Geothrix sp. 21YS21S-2: one gene and its partner. The protein of the gene in region 1 interacts with the protein of each later gene in a pairwise test. Links are inferred from orthologs where the notes say so. Each region holds a gene or a part of one and is shown in the gene's direction. Other genes may lie near its edges.

Region 1 (8,936 bases):
ACGTCGGCCCCGCGCAATTCGCCGGCGACCCGCTTGAGCTCCCCCAGGGCCGTCAGGGGGCTGCCCAGCCTCCCCCGGCGCACCACCACCGGCTCCAGCCAGGGCATGGGCGTCAGCAGGAAGGCGTGGCGGTCCTCAATCACGGCCTGGAAACAGGCGCCGGGAAAGGCCTTCCCCAGGTTCGCCCAGGCGGGCAGGACCCTGAGCACGTCCCCCAGGGCTGAAAGGCGGAGCAATACGATGCGCATGGTGGCGATTCTACTACCTGCCGACTCCAGGCGGATGCTCGCCGACGGGACCTCCCCGCCGGCCGATTCCCTGGACGCGGCGGAGGAGCCCGGGCTTACTCTGGATCCACACCCTCCGGGAGCCGCCGTGTCCGAGATCAAAGCCTACCTCCAGTCCCTCCATCTGGCGCTGGCCGGGAGCGACCCCGCCCTGGTGCAGGACGCCCTGGCGGAGACCGAGGCGAGGTTCCGGAAGGAGCGGGAGCGCCTGGCCTGGGCCGAGCCGATGCTGTCGGGGCCCGAGGCCGTGGCCCGGATCCTGGCGTCCCTGGGATCCCCCGAGGAGCGGGCCGAGACCTACCGCCAGCGGGAGCGGGTGGTGGCCGAGGTCCTGGCGCCGGCCCCGTACGCCCCCCCCGCCGAACCCGGGGAGGAGCCCGCCCCCCCGAGACCCTGGCCCTCCTTTTTCGGCGTCTTCCTGGACCCCCGGGCCTACACCTCCCTGGTCTACCTCCTGATGGCCATGTTCACCGGCATCTTCTACTTCGTCTGGGCCGTCACGGGCCTCTCCATCTCCCTGGGGTTCATCATCCTCATCATCGGCCTGCCGCTCCTGGTGCTGTTCCTGGGCTCGGTGCGGGCCCTGGGCCTGGGCGAGGGGCGCCTGGTGGAGGCCATGCTGGACGTGAGGATGCCCCGCAGGCCCCCCCTCCTTCCCGAAGGGAAGACCTGGGGGGAACGCCTCAAGGGCCTGTTCGTTGACTCATACACCTGGAAGTGCCTCATCTATCTCATCCTGCACCTGCCCCTGGGCATCCTGAGCTTCACGTTCGTCCTGCTGGGGCTCGCCTTCTCCCTGGCCATGGTGGCGGCCCCGGTGGGCCACTTCCTCCAGCAGTCGCCCATCGTGGTGTGCGGCTCCATGGAATACGACCTCCCCGGGTGGGCCCTCGCCCTCCTGCCCCTGGGCGGGATCCTGGGGCTGGCCGGCACGCTGCACCTGGCCCTGGGCCTGGGCCGGCTCCACGGAGCCATGGCCCGCGCGCTCCTGGTGCGGCGCTGAGGGGTTGCGCATTTGGTCATAGCTTTCCACCTTTGCAAAAAGGCCCCCTCGGCCTGACAATTGAAGGAACCATGAGAGGGCCCATCCACATGCGCATCCACACCGGCTTGGTACTTACGCTGCTCAGCACCCCCGTCCTTGTCGCCCAGGCGCCCGCCGCCCCGGCGAGCCTCGGCCAGCGCCTCGCAGCGGAAAGGCCTGAAATCAAGAAGCTTAACGACGCCTTTGAGTACGGCCAGGCCCAGGCCCGGGCCGAGGCCCTCATCCCCGCCGCCAAGCCCGCCTTCGACAAGTCCAGCGTCAACAACCTCCACACGAGCACCCGCACCTACGCGGACCTCTGCCAGGTCTACTTCCTGGCCTTCCAGGCGGCCGACAACAACGGCCAGTGGGAGAAGGGCCTGGACTACCTGAACAAGGCCCTGGAAACGGCCAAGGAGAACGTGGCCTCCGGCAAGGAGGGCCTCACCGAACAGCGCGACTACTGGAAGAAGAAGGCCGACGCCTACCAGGAGCTCATGAACAAGAACGCGGACGCCATCCGTCTGCTCAAGGCCAAGACCAAGCTCGAGGACTACGAGGAAGGCACCATGGCCACCGTGAAGTCCTGGGACAAGGAGAAGGCCGACGGCGAGAAGTGGAGCCAGTTCTTCCAGTACGACCTCGACCTGGCCACCCGCAACGTGGACGACTTCCAGAAGTTCGTCGACCTCCAGGCCAAGAAGATCAAGGACCAGCAGGCCGACATCGACACCTACAAGGGCCACCCCGGCGACAAGGAGAAGTGGGCCGAGGCCGTGGCCTCCAGCAAGGCCTACCTGGACTCCTTCGCCGAGAAGGCCGACAAGGTCGCCTTCCTGCACCGCCTGAAGGTCCTGGCCCCCGACAACCGCAAGGTCCAGAACGCCCTCGACGTGTCCCTGGGCCGGGCCCTGCCCGACAAGCCCGCCCCCGCCAAGAAGAAGAAGTAGCCCTTCCAGACCCCTGGGGCCACCCCGGCGTGACAGCCGGGGTGGCCCCAAGTGTTAGTCTTGGGGAATGGCACATCGCAAAAATCAAGGCCCGCCCCGCTCCTTCTCCCCCCGCCCCCCCCGGCCCAACCGCCCCGACCGCCCGACGCCGCCCGCCCCCGGGTCCTCGGCCCGGCTCTCGGAGACCTTCGAGGCCACCTACCTCGGCCACCCCGAGGGCACCAGCGGGTTCCTGCGCCCCCTCGGCGCCACCCGCGGCCAGCGCCTCGACCTGCTCGTGGACTGGCGCGAGGGCCACGGCGCCATCCACGGCGACAAGGTCCAGGCCGAGATCACCGGCACCACCTACGACGGCCGCCCCAAGGCCAAGGTCGTGCGCGTCATCTCCCGCAACCCCGATCCCATCCCGGCCCACCTGCAGAAGCAGGAGTGGGGCTGGCGCGCCATCCCCCTCGAGCCCCGCCTCTCCCAGATCGTCAGCGTCCCCCCCACGGACCTGGCCGGCGACGGCGACCTGGTCAGCGTGCTGCTGGATCCGGATCCCGGCGCCCAGCAGATCAAGGGCGTGGTGAAGGCCCGCCTGGGCCGCCCCACCGACCTGCGCATCGAGAACAAGCTCACCGCCGCCCTCTACAACCTGCGCACCGAGTTCCCCGACGAGGTGATGGAGGAGCTGGCCCCCTTCCCCACCTCCATCCCCGAGGCGTGGATCCAGGGCCGCGAGGACCTGCGCGAACTCCTCACCGTCACGGTGGATCCCCCCACCGCCAAGGACTTCGACGACGCCATCAGCCTGGAGGTCCTGCCGGCCAGCGAGGACGGGGGCTGGCTCCTGGGCGTGCACATCGCCGACGTGAGCCACTACGTGGCCGAGGGCGGCCCCCTGGACAAGGAGGCCCTCCTGCGGGGCACCTCGGTCTACTTCCCCGACCAGTGCATCCCCATGCTCCCCGAGCGCCTCTCGGGCGAACTGTGCAGCCTGCGGGAAGGCGTGGACCGCCTCACCATGACCGCCTGGATCACCCTGGACGAGGACCTCCAGGTGCGGGAGACGCGCCTGACGGAATCCGTCATCCGGTCCCGCAAGCGCCTCACCTACGACGAGGTCAAGGAGGGCTGCATCGACAACGCCCAGGCCCGGCGCCGTGACATGGGCCGGGACGTGGCGGAGATGCTCGACGAGGCCCTCCGGGTGTCGCGCTCCCTTACGGCAAAGCGCCTGGGCCGCGGCGCCCTGAACCTGGACACGGACGAGACCGAGTTCGTCTTCGGGGAGGACGGCCGCCCCGTGGACGCCCGCCGCTACGCCCACCACGACGCCCACCGCATGATCGAGGAGTTCATGCTGCTGGCCAACGAGGCCGTTGCGACGTTCTTCACCCGCCGCAAGATCGCCACCATCTACCGCGTGCACGACGTGCCCGACCCCCTCAAGCTGGAGGCCTTCAAGGAAGTGGCCGCGGCCTTCGGGCTGCTGCGCCCCTACGATCCGGCCACCCCCGAGGTGCTCAACGCGATGCTGGACAGGATCCGCGGCGGGCCCCTGGAGGCCATGCTCAACACCCTCCTGGTGCGCAGCCTCAAGAAGGCCGAGTACAGCGCCGACAACATCGGCCACTCGGGCCTGGCCCTCCAGGACTACCTGCACTTCACCAGCCCCATCCGCCGCTACCCCGACCTCGCCGTCCACCGCGAGCTGCGCAAGGTGCTCCAGAAGAAGCCCCTGCCCGACGGCCTCCACAGCATCCTGGCCGTGGTCGCCAAGCAGTGCAGCGACACCGAGCAGGGCGCCACCGAGGCCGAGCGCGAGAACGACAAGTGGAAGACCTGCCTGCTCATGCGCACCCGCATCGGGCAGCGCTTCGAGGGCCGGATCCAGGGCTTCTCCCTGAAGGCCGCCTTCGTGCGCCTCGACAGCCCCTTCGTGGAGGTGGGCGTCCCCCTGGGCGCCCTGGGCGGCGCGTTCACCGTGGACGAGAACCGCACCAAGGCCTCCACCGCGGGATCGGGCGTCGTGCTGACCATCGGCGACGCCGTGAAGGTGGAGATCACCGGCGTGGACGAGGACCTGCGCCGGGTATCGGCCTGGGTTGTTGAAGCCAAGGCCAAGGACGGCAAGGGCAAGGCCGTCACCTTCGTGCCCAGCCTCGCCGCCCCCGCCCACCTGCGTGAGGCCGACTTCGTCCGGGAGCCCGCGCCCCCCCGGGGCCGGCCGCCCAAGTCGGTGCGCCAGGCCGCGGTACCAGACCGCAAGGCCCGCCCCGAGGGCGCCAAGCCCTACGTGCGCCCGGGCCGCCCCGGCGGCGCCCAGGCCCGTCCCAAGGCCCCCAAGGGCAGCGTGCGCGGCCCCGCCCGCCGCAAGAAGGTCTAGGCCGTGGCGGTGCCCACCACCATCTGCCTCGGCGTGGATCCCGGCTCCCTGGCCTGCGGCTTCGCCGTGGTGAGCCGGTGCGGTTCCCGCCTGGAGCTGGTGGAGGCCGGCGTCATCCGCTCCCAGCGGGGCGCCGACTTCGACAAGCGGATCCTGGGCATCCACCTCAAGCTCGCCGAGGTCATCGAACGCACCCGGCCCCACTTCATGGCCGTGGAGTCCCCCTTCGTGGAGAAGAACGCCGCCACCGCGATCAAGCTGGGCCAGATCCGCGGCGGCATCCTCCTCACCGCCGGCCTCCACGGCCTGCCCGTGGGGGACTACAACCCCATGCAGGTGAAGAAGGCCGTCAGCGGCTACGGCTGGGCCGACAAGACCCAGGTGGGCAAGATGGTCATGGTGCTGCTCAGCCTGAAGGAGCCCCTCCAGGCCGATGCCGCCGACGCCGCGGCCGTGGCCATCGGCCATCTCATGGCGACGCGGGTGCCGGGGAAATAGGCCGGGTTGCTATCATGGACGGATCCCCGAATGAACGAGGTCCATCCATGCTCCGGTTCCTCCTGTCCGCCCTTCTCCTGGCGGGTCCCGTCCTCGCGCAGGCCCCGCCCCTGGTCGAATTCGACAAGCTCACGGTCCTGCGCCGGCCGCCGTCCCCGCCCTATCCGCCGATCGCCAGGATCGCGCAGGTCCAGGGCCGGGTCGTGCTCTCCGTGACGATCGGCCCCACAGGCCTTCCCGAGGCGGCTCAACCCGTCTCCGGCCCCGCGCTGCTCCGGGCCGCGTCGGTGGCCGACGCCCTGCAGTGGACCTTCGCCCCTGTCCAGATCGAGGGAAGGCCCGCGCGGGTCCGCACCACCTTCGCGATGCCCTACACCCTGAAGGACGCGCCGCAGCCCGCGCGGGAGACCGGAGGCGGGCGGATCGTGGTCCAGCTCGGCCTGATCCCCTCGCCGCTCAACGTGCCCGTGGACCTTCCGGCCCTGGAATGGGAAGTGCTCGGCCGCCTCACCCGGGCCGGGCTGCAGGTGGCGGATCCGGCCGCCGCCGATCCCGGCGAGGGCCTCCACCTCCAGCTGAACCTCCAGGCCGCGCGGACTCCGGACGCGATCCAGCTCCTCAACCTCCAGGCCCGGTGCTCCCTGCTCGCGGACCGGGACCTCGCGCGGAACACACCCGGGGAGGCCCAGCGGATCTGGTTCGACAGCCACGTCTCCGGAAGGGTGGAGAAGGTGGACTTCCAGGACGAGATCGCCCGGGCCTTCAGGGAGAGCCTCGACACGCTCCTCGGTGGACCCGAGGCTCCCGCCCCCCTGCCCGAATCGAGCACGAGGACCGTCGAATTCAAGCAGATGAAGATCCGCTACCAGCCGCCCGCGCCGCCCTATCCCGCCCTGGCGCGGGAGCGCCGGGTGGAAGGGGTGGTCGTCGTCCACATCATGGTGGATCCTGCCGGAAGGCCGACCCGGGCGGAGGCCCTGACCGGCCCCCCCGAACTCATCATGACGGCGGTCCGCTACGCCCTCCAGTGGCGGTTCGATCCGGCCCTGCTCGACGGGGTCCCGCAGGCGGCGCGCTTCAAGCTGACCCTGCCGTTCCGCCTGGGGAAGCTCTAGACTCACTCGTACCGCAGCGCCTCGATGGGATCCAGCTTCGCGGCCTTGTTGGCCGGGTAGAGCCCGAATCCCATGCCCACGGCCGCCGGCACCAGCAGCGCCGACAGGAAGGCCCACGCGGGCACGCCGCCCATGTGCTTCATCAGCACCTGGCTCAGCACCGCCCCGAAGACCATGCCCAGCACCGTGCCGATGATGCCGCCGGCCACGCACAGCAGGGTGGCCTCGATGAGGAACTGGAAGAGGATGTTCCGCCTGCGCGCGCCCAGGGCCTTGCGCACGCCGATCTCCCGGGTGCGCTCCGTCACGCTCACCAGCATGATGTTCATCACGCCGATGCCGCCCACCAGGAGGCTGATGCCCACCATGGCGCCGCTGGCGGTCATGAGGGTCTTGCCGATCTTCTCCACCTGGGCCACGGCCTTCTCGTTGCTCTCGAGCATGAAGTTGTCCGCGTCGTCCCCCCGCAGGCCGCGGATGCGGCGCAGGCCCTGGCGCAGGGTGTTCTCGGCCTCCTTCACGGGAACCTTCGCATCCACCTGGAGGCGCCAGAAGGGGCTGTCGAAGGCGCCGGGGCGGGCCAGCTCCCGCAGGCTCCCGAAGGGCACGAAGAACATGCCGTCGGGGCCCCACATGGCGGAATCCTCGTCCTCGCCCCCGCTGGGCATGAAGGGGATCTCCCCGTGCTTCTTCAGGATGCCCACCAGCTCCACGGTCTGGCCCGCGACGGTGAAGTGCTTGCCCACGGAATGCTCGCCCAGGCCCAGGTCCTCGGCGATGGTGGCGCCCAGGATGGCCAGGGGGGCCCGGGTCGTGCGGTCCGTGGCGGTGAAGTTGCGGCCGCAGGCCAGCTCGCGGTTGGAGAGGTCCAGGCCGTTCTCGTCCACGGCGGTGAGGTAGGTCACGCGCCGCGTGACGCTGCCGGCCTTGACCACCATCTGGGGACTGAAGATGGTGGACTGGGGGCTGGCCACCAGGATCTGGGGCATGAGCTCGCGCAGCTCCCGGATGGTCTGGTGGTCCATGGGCATGCGCCGGATCTTGGCGGTCTTGAAGCGGGAGTAGGGCACCCAGGAGCCGATGAAGAAGGTGTGGGTCCCCTCCTGCTTCACGTCGGACATGATGCGGCCTTCCAGGCCCTTGGTCAGGTTCACGACGGTGATGACGGACCCCACCCCGATGATGATGCCCAGGGTGGTGAGCATGCTGCGCATGCGGTGCGCCCAGATGCTGGCGACGGCGGTGCGGAAGGTCTCCTGGAAGCGGGTCCAGCCGTTCACGGCTTGTCCTTCCGGATCTTCACGGCCACGCCGTCGGCGAGGGTGGCGAGCTGCTTGGTGGGGCCGGAGATCACCACGTCCCCCTCCTGGAGGCCGGTGAGCACTTCGGCGGCGCGCCGGGTGGTGAGGCCGGTGGTGATGCTGCGTTCGGCGGCCTTGCCGTCCTTGACGACGAAGACGACGCTGCGGTTGCCGGTGAGAAGCCCAAGGCCCCCCGCCTTGGCCTCGCGGTCCTGGATGGCCGCCAGGGACACCGAAAGCACGTCCTTGTGCTCGGCGGTGAGCACGGCGACCCGGGCGCTCATGCCGGGACGCAGCGAGGCGCGCTCCTGGGCGGAACCGTCCAGGAGGATGCGAACCTTGTAGCTCTGGGCCTCCTGGGAATTGGAGGTGCTCGACCCCGCGGGCCGGTCCGTGCTGCTGGCCACGGTGAGCACCTTGCCCTGGAAGACCTTGCCGGGCAGGGCGTCCACGGTGACCTCCGCGGGCTGGCCCACGGCGACCTTCACCACGTCCAGTTCCCCGACGCGGATCTCGGCCATCATCTCCGACAGGTCCGAGATGACCATCATCACGGCCCCGGCCAGGTTGGTGGTGCCGGCGATGGCGGTCTCGCCCTTCTCGGCCTTGAGGCCCGTCACCTGCCCGGACATGGTGGCGCGGATGACGGTCTTGCTGAGGTCGTCCTGGGCGATGGCGGTCTGGGCCTCGGACTGCTGCACCGCCACCCGGGCCCGCTCCAGCGTGGTGGCCGCGGTGTCCCGGGCCAGCTTCACCTGCTGGAACTCCTCCAGGGACGTCAGCCCGGCCTTGTTCAGGCGCTCCTGGCGCACGAAGGTCTGGTCCTGCTTGGAGAAGGTGGCCTGGGCGATCTCCAGGTCCTTGCGCGCCATGCGCAGGCCCATCTCCGACTGGTTCAGGGCCTGCTTGTAGCGCTCCTGGTCCAGCGTCACCAGCAGGTCGCCGGCCTTCACCCACTGGCCGTCGGAGACGTGGATCTCCTTGATGGCCGCGGTCACCTGCACGCCGACGTTGACCCGGGTCTTGGCCTGCACCTCGCCGTTGGCCGCCACGCTGTCCCGCAGGGGCTGGCGCTTGACCGGCTCCGTGGTGAATTCAGGCGTGCCCGGACCTCCGCGCAGACCCACCCATCCGATGGAGGCGAGCACCCCCAGCGAACCGATACCGATGAACAACCAGGTGCGTAGGCGCGGCATGGCTTCCCTTCGTGTGGAAAAATGCGATCAGGTGGATGGCCTGATCCTACCACGATAGGGGGCCCTGCTGAACCGGGCAACGGTTCGGAAAATCAAGCGGGGCGCGGCGCGTCAGTGCTTCGTGAACTGGAAATAGAGGTACGAAAATGTGTAAATAATGCTGACGATGAGACTGAGGATGGCGATGATCTCCA
Region 2 (8,925 bases), 460 kb from region 1 along the record:
GGCGAGGTGTCCACGGCCCTGGTGGCCTACGCCAAGCACGCCGAGGCCGAGAAGGAGCTGGCAGGCGCCGTGGAGGCCCTGAAGTCCGCCGTGGCCCTGGCCAACCTCCGCTACACCGCCGGCCTTTCCAACTACCTGGAGGTCCTGGACGCCCAGCAGCAGCTCTTCCCCGCGGAGAACGCCCTCTCCCAGGCGCGGCTCGCGCGGCTCCTGACGATGGTGCAGCTCTACAAGGCGCTGGGAGGCGGGTGGAACCTCGCGGATCCCGGGGCCGTCAAGCCGGGTCCCTGACGCCGCCCAGGGCCGCGGCGAGCATGGCCTTGTCGTTGATGTCGAGCTTCTGGTACACCCGCGCGAGCTGCACCCGCACGGTGTTGGGGGAGCTGCCCAGCTGCCCCGCGATCTCCCGGTAGCTCCGGCCGGTGGCGTAGAGCCGGGCCACCTCGGCTTCGCGCGCGCTCAGGCTGGCCACGGCGCCGCGCTCCCGGGCCTCGCATACGACCTGCTCGCCCCGGCCGGAGAAGTGGAGCTCCACCTGCCGGCCCAGGTAGGGCCCGCCCTCCCGCAGGGACTTCAGGGCCGCGGGGGGCAGGCGGGTATCGGAGAGGTCGCGCCATTCCCGGCGCGCCAGGCCCATGAAGGCCCGGTCGGCGATCTCGAGTACGCCTCCGCGCGAGACCAGCGCCAGGCTGCGGCGCCCATCCGGCGGCGCATGCAGATCCAGCACCCGGGCCCGGTTCAGGTCCAGGGCGCAGGCGAGGTGCCGCCAGGCCGCGGCCATGCGCTGCTCCTCGCACGCGTCGAAGGCCTTGCGGATGCCCCGGTAGAGTACCACCCATCGCAGCCGGCGGTGGTCGGGCTGGTCATCGCCCACGAGGAGGAGGTGGCGGAGGTCGTACGCCTTCGAATACGCAGCCAGCGGCTGGTTCTCCTTGCCCCGGTACCGGTCCTGGGTGTCCACGTTCTGGATGACCCCCGGCCTGTTCACGAAATGCCGCGTCACGGGATCGAAGCGGGACAGCTCGGCGTACCTCGGGAGAAGGGCCTGGTCGCGGTTGTAGACGCAGACGCCGTCCATGCGGATCTCGCCCGAGGCGGGCTCGCCGAAGCCGAACACGGCGCCGTCGAACTCGATCCAGTCGCGGAGAAGGTCCAGCGCCCGCCGCGGGAACTCGTCGGCGGGCGCCGACGAGGCCAGGCGGTACAGGCGTGTCAAATCGGCGACGAAGGCATCCATGGCCTACCCGGAACAAAGCAGCCCGGCCCGCGGGGGCGAGGCCGGCAACGCACATTCATTTCCCCGTGAAATCCTGAATGAATCTAGCAGGGGGCCAAATTAGCAGCAAATAGTACATTTGCATTATTACGTCGCTTTCCACCGGGCTCCATACTTCGTCCAAGGCTCCAGATCCCCTCTCATTCCAGGCCATCCGTGGCAGGCCCGGGGCCTGCCGGCCACGCATCCAGGAGGACACCATGAATATAAGATTTTTCGGTTGTTTGGCCCTGACCCTGGCCCTGCTCCTGCCAGGGTGCAAGGGGTCGGACGGGCCCATGGGACCGACCGGCGCCAGCGGCACCAACGGCACCAACGGAACCAACGGGACCAACGGCACCAACATCGGGACCATCGGCGAGGGCGCGGTGGTCGTGGCCGGCGTCCTGCCTGCGGATCCCCAGGAGAGCATCTACGTGCGCAAGGTCGGGCACGGCCCCCAGACCATCGTGCTGGTGCCCGGCAACAACACCTCGGGCGCCATCTTCGAGGGCATGCTGGACCACTTCAGGTCGAACATGGACCTGAACGACGCCTACACGGTGTACACGTTCGACTACCGCGGCAGCGGCCACTCCAGCTACAACAGGAAGATCACCGGCCTCCGGGATTTCGCCCTGGACTTCGAGAAGGCCATGGGCCAGCTCACGGGCTTCCCCGCCTCCGGCGTGACGCTGGTGGGCTATTCCATGGGCTTCGGCGTCGCCCTGGAGATGGTGATCGCCAACCCGGCCCGCTACGCCAACGTCGTCAGCCTCACGGGCATCGGCACGCGCGGCGTGCGGGTCAGCTTCAACGCGGGCCAGGCCGGAACGGATTCCACCGGCAAGGTCTGGGCGGCCGGCGACTGGGTCACCGTCACCAACGACACCGCCGGCATGGTCGGGGCCGGCTTCCAGCAGCGCTCCTGGCAGGGCGACCAGCGCACCTTCGCCAACATCCAGGCCACCTGGAACCTGGTGGTCTTCGAGGACATCCTCAAGTACGACATCACCAAGGCCTTCACGCCCGGGGCCGTGACCGACACCACGTTCACCACCGACCTGAACTACACCAACGCCCTGCTGGACGGCCTCACCATCCAGTACATGCCCGAGTCGCTGTACTTCAGCCACAAGTTCAACGTCTCGCCCCTGAACGTCGTCAACACCGCGGCCAACGCCGACGGCACCACCGTCACGATCCCCGGCGACGGGCGCCTGGGCACCCTCCTCACCGGGAAGAAGACGCTGCTGGTCAAGGCCGTCACGGATTTCGCGAACTGGCGGGGCGACCAGGTGATCTACGACAACTACACCGCGACCACGAAGTACGACCTCAAGCATGCCGGCGCCACCTGCAGCGCGGTCATGATCGACGCCAACCAGGGCTACGACCACGGGTTCCCCGTCGCCCACCCCCTGGAGGTGGTGCGCCTCCTCGACACCTTCATCAAGGGCAACCTCACCCCGGCCACCGCCTCCGCGGCGCTGGGCGGCGCGACCCTCACGCTCTATCCCACGACGGAGACCACCTGGGAGACGGCCACGTTCACGGGATTCTAGACATCATGGATTGGCCCCGCATCCGATGAGGGGCCAATACATGATGTCCAGTTCCGGCGCCCGTTCCCGTCGGGGAACGGATATTCCATGTGGCGGGCCGTGGCGCGAGCCACGGCCTCGCCGTGGAAGCGCTGCACGATGCGCAGCGCAAGGTCGATGCCCGCGGCGATCCCCGCCGAGGTCATCACCCGGCCCTCGTCGACCACATTCGAGGCCTCGTCCACCGCGACGTCCGCAAAGAGCTCCCGCATCAGCCCGAGGGAGCGCCAGTGGGTCGTGGCCCGCAGCCCCGCCAGCAGCCCCGCCTTGCCCAGCACCAGGGCCCCGGTGCACACCGAGGCCACCAGGGCGCACCGCTCCGCCTGGGCGCGGACGAAGGCCAGGAGCGGCTCGTTCAGCATCTCCCTGCGGGTCCCCATGCCGCCCGGAACCAGAAGGATGTCCAGGGGCGGGCAGTCCGCGAAGGTGGCCGCGGGGATCACCCGCATGCCCCCGGACGTGGTGACGGCCTCCGGCGTCCCGGCCACCAGCACCACCTCGAAGGGCGAGGGTTCCTCGCGCCGGCGGGCCTCGTCCAGGCGCGTCACGGACAGGACCTCGAAGGGACCGCAGAAGTCCAGGACCTCGACGTCGTTGAAGATCAGGATGCCGACAAGCCTGCGGTCCATGGCGAACCCCTTCCGGGATCCAGTATCTACCCTTTGCCTGGCGCGTAGTTCGGCCTGCTCGCCGGGGCCGGCTTGCGGCGCTTCGGGGGAGGGCCGTCGCGGTGGCGGATGTAGTCCGGGTCGTAGGTGAGGTTGCGGGACAGGAAGACGTGGGGCGTCTCCTGGCCGAAGCCCTGCTTCCGGAAGAAGCCCAGGGCGGCCTCGTTCTCGGCGTCGGTGTCCACCATGATCATGCGGGCGCCCAGCTTGATGAAGACTTCCGTGATGCGTTCGAGGAGCCGCGCCGCGATGCCCTTGCGGGCGATGTCCTCGTCCACGCCCAGCCACAGCAGGTAGCCGTAGCTCCAGGCGCTCCCGCGCTTCTCCAGGACCGTGCCCAGGGCGAAGCCCACCACGGCGCCCTCCAGTTCCGCCACCAGGCAGGTCTCGCCGTCGGAGGCGAAGTGCACGGCCAGCTCGTACTCGTCCCAGGTGCGGTAGAGCGCCGGCCACTTGTCGGCGGGGAACAGGCGCTCCCCCAGGGCGAAGACGGCGGGGAGGTCCGCCAGGGACATCTCCCGGATGACCGCGCTGGCGGGACTGGGACGGGATCGGGAACGGGACGGGCCGGGCATGGGACTTCCTCGCGGAGGCCTCCATTATGACCTGGGTGATTCCGATTTTATTTGTGGATAATATCTGGTTTTTACAATTATTGATTTCCGAAAAGGGCCACCGAGGTCCTGCCGTCGCTCATCCTGACGGCCCGGAACATGCCCGGGGTGTTGAAGGGCTGCGTGACGCGGCCCGCCGCGTCCATGGCGATGAGGCCGCCCCCGCCGCCCAGCTTGAGGGCTGCGTCCAGGGCCGCGGCGGCGGCCTTCTCCAGGGGCGCGCCCTGGTAGGCCATGCGCGCGGAGATGTCGTAGGCGACCACCGTGCGGATGAAGAACTCGCCCCAGCCGGTGCAGGACACGGCGCAGGTGCGGTTGTCGGCGTAGGTGCCCACCCCGATGAGGGGGGCGTCGCCCACGCGGCCGGGGAGCTTGTCCAGCATGCCTCCCGTGGAGGTGGCCGAGGCCAGGTTGCCGTGCCGGTCCAGCGCCACGGCGCCCACGGTGTCCTTGGTGGTGGGCCTGGCCTTCTCGCGCTCCTTCAGGCTGCGGAAGGACTCCCACTGGTGGGCGGTCCGGAAATAGGCGTTGGGCACCAGCTCCAGGCCCTGGGCCCTGGCGAAGGCCTCGGCGCCTTCGCCGATCATCATCACGTGGGGGGTCTTCTCCATGACGAGGCGGGCCAGGCCCACGGGGCTCTTCACGTGCCGGATGCCGGCCACGGAGCCGGCCCGGAGGGTCCGCCCGTCCATGATCGCCGCGTCCAGCTCGTGGGTCCCGTCCCGGGTGATGGTGGCCCCCACGCCGGCGTTGAAGAGGGGGTTCTCCTCCATGGACCGCACCGCGGCCTCCACCGCGTCCAGGGCCGGGCCGCCCTTGTCCAGGACGGCGTAGCCCGCCGCCAGGGCCTTTTCGAGCCCGGCGCGGTACGCCTTCTCCGCCTCGGGCCCGATGCGCGCCGTGGTGACGTTGCCCGCGCCGCCGTGGATGGCGAGTCCGAACGGGGCCTGGGCCAGCGCGCAGACCGCGGCCAGGAAAAGGAAGGTTGATCGCACCATGGGACCTCCGCCTACTTGAAATGCTGCTGGAGCTTCTTGAGCGTCCAGGCGTTGCCGGACTTGAAGAACTCCCGCATGCGCTGGGACTCCTCGTCGGCGGCGTAGCCCATCATGGCCAGCCGCAGCCCGGTGCGCCCGCCCAGGTCGGTGAGGGTCGCCACGGTCCACACCCCCTGCCAGGCGTTCGGGAACGGGAAGCCCTGCGGGGGCCGGTCGATGCGGAACGAGACCATGCGCCCCGGCTCGAAGGAGAGGATGCGGTTCTGGATCGTGGACGGGTCGCCCAGGGTGGCGGTGGCGCTGTAGCAGGAGCGGATGAGGCCGCCCACGCGGAAGTCCATGTCGCACTGGGCCGGGCCCAGGAGCTTGTAGCCTTCGGGGGTGGAGAAGACCTTCCACACCTCGGACACCGGTGCTTCGATGATCCCCTCGACGACCAGGGGGGAGACGTCGGCGGCGGCAAGGTGGAGGATGAGGGTGAAGGCGGGGAGGAGGGCGCGCAGCATGGTGCCAGTCTACAGGAATGGATCCGCCACCGTCCGCCCCGCCGCCGCGTGGTTCAGCGCCCGCAGCCCGATGTCGCGCCGCCTCTGCATGCCGGGCCAGTGCACGTCGGCCACGGCCCCCTCCACCTTGGCCCGTGCGGCCTCCAGGTCGGCGGCGGTCGTCACCAGGTTCAGCACGCGCCCGCCGCTGGTCACCCAGCCTTCCTGGGTCTTCCGGGTGCCGGCGTGGACCACCTTGACGCCCTCGGGGGCGCCCAGGGCGATGGGGACGTCCTTCTCGGCGCCCTCGGGGTAGCCGCCGGCGGCCAGGACCACGGCGATGGCGCAGCCGGGGCGGAGCTTCACGGAATCGCGGCGCAGGCGGCCCTCGGCCACCTCCAGCAGGAGGGACGCGAGGTCCTCGTCGAGGAGTTCCATGAGCACCTGGGTCTCGGGGTCGCCGAAGCGGACGTTGTATTCCAGGAGCTCGGGTCCCCGGGCCGTCCACATGACGCCCAGGAAGAGCACGCCCCGGGCCCGCAGGCCGTCCTTGCGCAGGCCGGCCACGGTGGGTTCCACCAGGTCCCGGCGCAGCCGCTCCAGGTCGGCGGGGGAGAGGAAGGGGATGGGTCCGAAGGCGCCCATGCCGCCGGTGTTGGGGCCCTGGTCCCCGTCGAAGATGCGCTTGTGGTCCTGGCAGGGGGGGAGGACGGCGTAGGCGGCGTGATCGGCGTCCACGTCCACCAGCACGTGGAGGGAGAGTTCCATGCCCACCAGCGGCGCCTCCAGCACGACCTTGCGCGAGGCCTCGCCGAACTGGCCGGCCATGAAGGCGCGCACGGTGGCCAGGGCCTCCTCGCGGCTCCCGGCCAGCACCACGCCCTTGCCCGCGGCGAGGCCGTCGGCCTTCAGGACGATGGGCAGGCCCAGGCTCCACGCGCGGATGGCCGCCTCGGCGGGTTCCAGGGCCGTGAACGTCATGCTCGCCGCGCAGGGGATGCCGTGGCGGACCATGAAGTCCTTGGCGAAGGCCTTGCTCCCCTCCAGGCGCGCGGTGGCCGCGTCATGGCCGAAGACGGGCACGCCCTCCCCGCGCACCGCATCGGCCAGCCCCGCCACCAGCGGGACTTCCGGTCCCACCACCACCAGCCCGGGGCGGTTGAGGGCGCACCAGGCGGCGATGCCGGAGACGTCCTCCACCGCGAAGGGGAGGCAGGTGCCGAGCCCGGCCAGGGCATCGCTGCCCGGCGCGGCGTAGAGCTCCACGGGATCAGGACCGGACTTCAGCTTCATGGCCATGGCATGTTCCCGGCCGCCGGAGCCGATGAGCAGGATCTTCATACTTCACCCCTTTCAAGAATCCTACTTCGACTGGGCTATCCTAGGTGCATGATCGGACGACTGCGCGGCCTGCTTATCCATAAGAGCCTCAACTCCGCCATGGTGGAATGCGGGGGCGTCGGCTACCTCTGCTCCATTTCCCTGGGCACCTTCGGCCTGCTGCCGGAGGAGGGCCAGGAGGCCATCCTCCACGTGGAGACCCTGCTCCGGGAGAACGACCTGAGCCTCCTGGGCTTCGCCACCAGGGAGGAGAAGCAGCTGTACCGCCTGCTGGTCAAGGTGGACGGCGTGGGCCCCAAGCTCGCCCTGGCGGCCCTGGGGGCCCTGCCCCTGGCGGACCTGGTGCAGGCCATCCGGGCCCGGGACGTCAGGGCCCTCACCCGCATCCCGGGCGTCGGCAAGAAGACCGCCGAGAAGCTCTGCTTCGAGCTGTCGGAGAAGCTGGGCGGCATGGGAGGGCTGGACGGGCTGGCCGGGGGCGGAGCCCCCCGGGACGCCTGGGAGGCCGACCTGGCTTCGGCCCTCACGAACCTCGGGTTCCGGGAGGACGCCGTCCTCCCCATCGTCAAGGGCCTCGCCGCGGACCGCCCCCCCCTGCCCGAAGCCCTGCGCCTCGCCCTCAAGGGACTCCAGCGATGAGCGTCCGGATCCTCTCCACCTCGGCGCTGGCGGGTCCGTCCCTCCAGGGCCTGGGCGCGAGGTTTCCGGAGCTGTCCATCGCCCCCTTCCGCTCCATCGCCTGGAAGATGAGCCTGGCCAACGCCGAGGCCCTGGTGGTGCTGCTCACCGAGGCCCTGTCGGAGGCCGACCTGGACTACGCCCCCAAGCTGAAGGTCATCGGCACCTGCTCGGCGGGCGTGAGCCACCTGCCCGTCGAGGCCTGCGCCCGCCGGGGCATCGCCATCGTGAATACCGCGGGCGTCCTCGCGGACCCCACCGCCGACCTGGCCCTGGCCCTGCTCCTGGCCCTGACCCGGCGGCTCAAGGACGGCGAGGCCCTGGTCCGTTCCGGCACCTGGAAGGGCTGGGCCATGGACCAGGTCCTGGGAACGGGGGTGGCCGGGAAGGTCTGCGCCATCCTGGGCACCGGGCCCGTGGGCAAGGCCTTCGCCCGCAGGGTCTTCGCCCTGGGCATGAAGCCCGTGTTCTGGGACCGCGAGAGCAAGGGGACCCCTGTGGACTTCGGCGCGGGCATCGCCCGGCGCCTTCCGCTCTCGGACCTCCTGCCCCGGGCCTCGGTCCTGAGCATCCACTGCCCCCTCACGGCCGACACCCGGGGGCTGCTCACCCGCCCCATCCTGCAGCTCCTGCCCAAGGGGGCCTTCATCATCAACACGGCCCGGGGCGGCATCCTGGACGAGGACGCCGCCATCCAGATGCTCCACCAGGGGTTCCTGGGCGGGGTCGGCATGGATGTGTACGAGGATGAACCGAATATTAATCCCGCATGGCTGAAGGCTCCCCGCGCGGTCCTCCTACCACATCTGGGAAGTGCCACCCTGGACACACGGGAGGCCATGTCCCGGGTTCTTTGCGATGGCATCGCCGAGACCCTGGAGGGTAAGCTTGGGTGATTCTGCTGGAGGTTCTCTATGCCCCGTCAATGGCTCCGGCTGCTGGACCCTGAAATCCACGAACTGCGACAGGCCGACGGCAAGTCCCTTGCCGGAAGCCTGACCTATGGCCGCGCCCTCAACGGGCGCAGCCTCCACGAGGAGGCCCAGGCGGTCCTCGACAAGGCGCTGGCCCTGGACCGGGGCGACGGTGACCTGTGGTTCGAGCGCATCATGGCCCAGGGCGACCACGGCACGCTCGAGGACCTGGAGGAGCTCCACTCCCAGCTGGCCAGCATCCGCGCCGAGCATCCCCAGGACGCGGCCGTGCTGCGCAACATGGGCTTCGTGCGGATCCTGCAGCAGCGCTCCGACGAGGCCGAGAAGCTCCTGCGCCAAGCCCTCTC

What was found.
Region 2: the proteins of ruvC (region 1) and ruvA interact in binary tests that used the Escherichia coli proteins (3 or more experiments, as listed by UniProt). The link is inferred for Geothrix sp. 21YS21S-2 from one-to-one orthologs.

The regions. Positions count from the first base shown.
Region 1 is NZ_CP132910.1:1,676,814-1,685,749, forward strand. The notes cover bases 3,490-6,382. They hold ruvC (crossover junction endodeoxyribonuclease RuvC), read left to right. Parts: upstream 3,490-4,635; coding sequence 4,636-5,130; downstream 5,131-6,382. Other genes in these bases: RAH40_RS07640 (ribonuclease R family protein), read left to right, coding at 3,490-4,632; RAH40_RS07650 (TonB family protein), read left to right, coding at 5,178-6,245; RAH40_RS07655 (ABC transporter permease), read right to left, coding at 6,248-6,382. In the rest of the region: RAH40_RS07625 (glycosyltransferase family 9 protein), read right to left, coding at 1-248; RAH40_RS07630 (sensor domain-containing protein), read left to right, coding at 376-1,290; RAH40_RS07635 (hypothetical protein), read left to right, coding at 1,362-2,261; more of RAH40_RS07640, read left to right, coding at 2,329-3,489; more of RAH40_RS07655, read right to left, coding at 6,383-7,525; RAH40_RS07660 (efflux RND transporter periplasmic adaptor subunit), read right to left, coding at 7,522-8,742.
Region 2 is NZ_CP132910.1:1,215,615-1,224,539, forward strand. The notes cover bases 5,927-8,808. They hold ruvA (Holliday junction branch migration protein RuvA), read left to right. Parts: upstream 5,927-7,013; coding sequence 7,014-7,604; downstream 7,605-8,808. Other genes in these bases: purD (phosphoribosylamine--glycine ligase), read right to left, coding at 5,927-6,965; RAH40_RS05570 (NAD(P)-dependent oxidoreductase), read left to right, coding at 7,601-8,539; RAH40_RS05575 (tetratricopeptide repeat protein), read left to right, coding at 8,558-8,808. In the rest of the region: RAH40_RS05525 (efflux transporter outer membrane subunit), read left to right, coding at 1-291; RAH40_RS05530 (LuxR C-terminal-related transcriptional regulator), read right to left, coding at 275-1,237; RAH40_RS05535 (alpha/beta fold hydrolase), read left to right, coding at 1,477-2,820; RAH40_RS05540 (DJ-1/PfpI family protein), read right to left, coding at 2,817-3,488; RAH40_RS05545 (GNAT family N-acetyltransferase), read right to left, coding at 3,515-4,102; RAH40_RS05550 (isoaspartyl peptidase/L-asparaginase family protein), read right to left, coding at 4,180-5,139; RAH40_RS05555 (SRPBCC domain-containing protein), read right to left, coding at 5,151-5,645; more of purD, read right to left, coding at 5,655-5,926; more of RAH40_RS05575, read left to right, coding at 8,809-8,925. UniProt on the Escherichia coli protein: The RuvA-RuvB-RuvC complex processes Holliday junction (HJ) DNA during genetic recombination and DNA repair.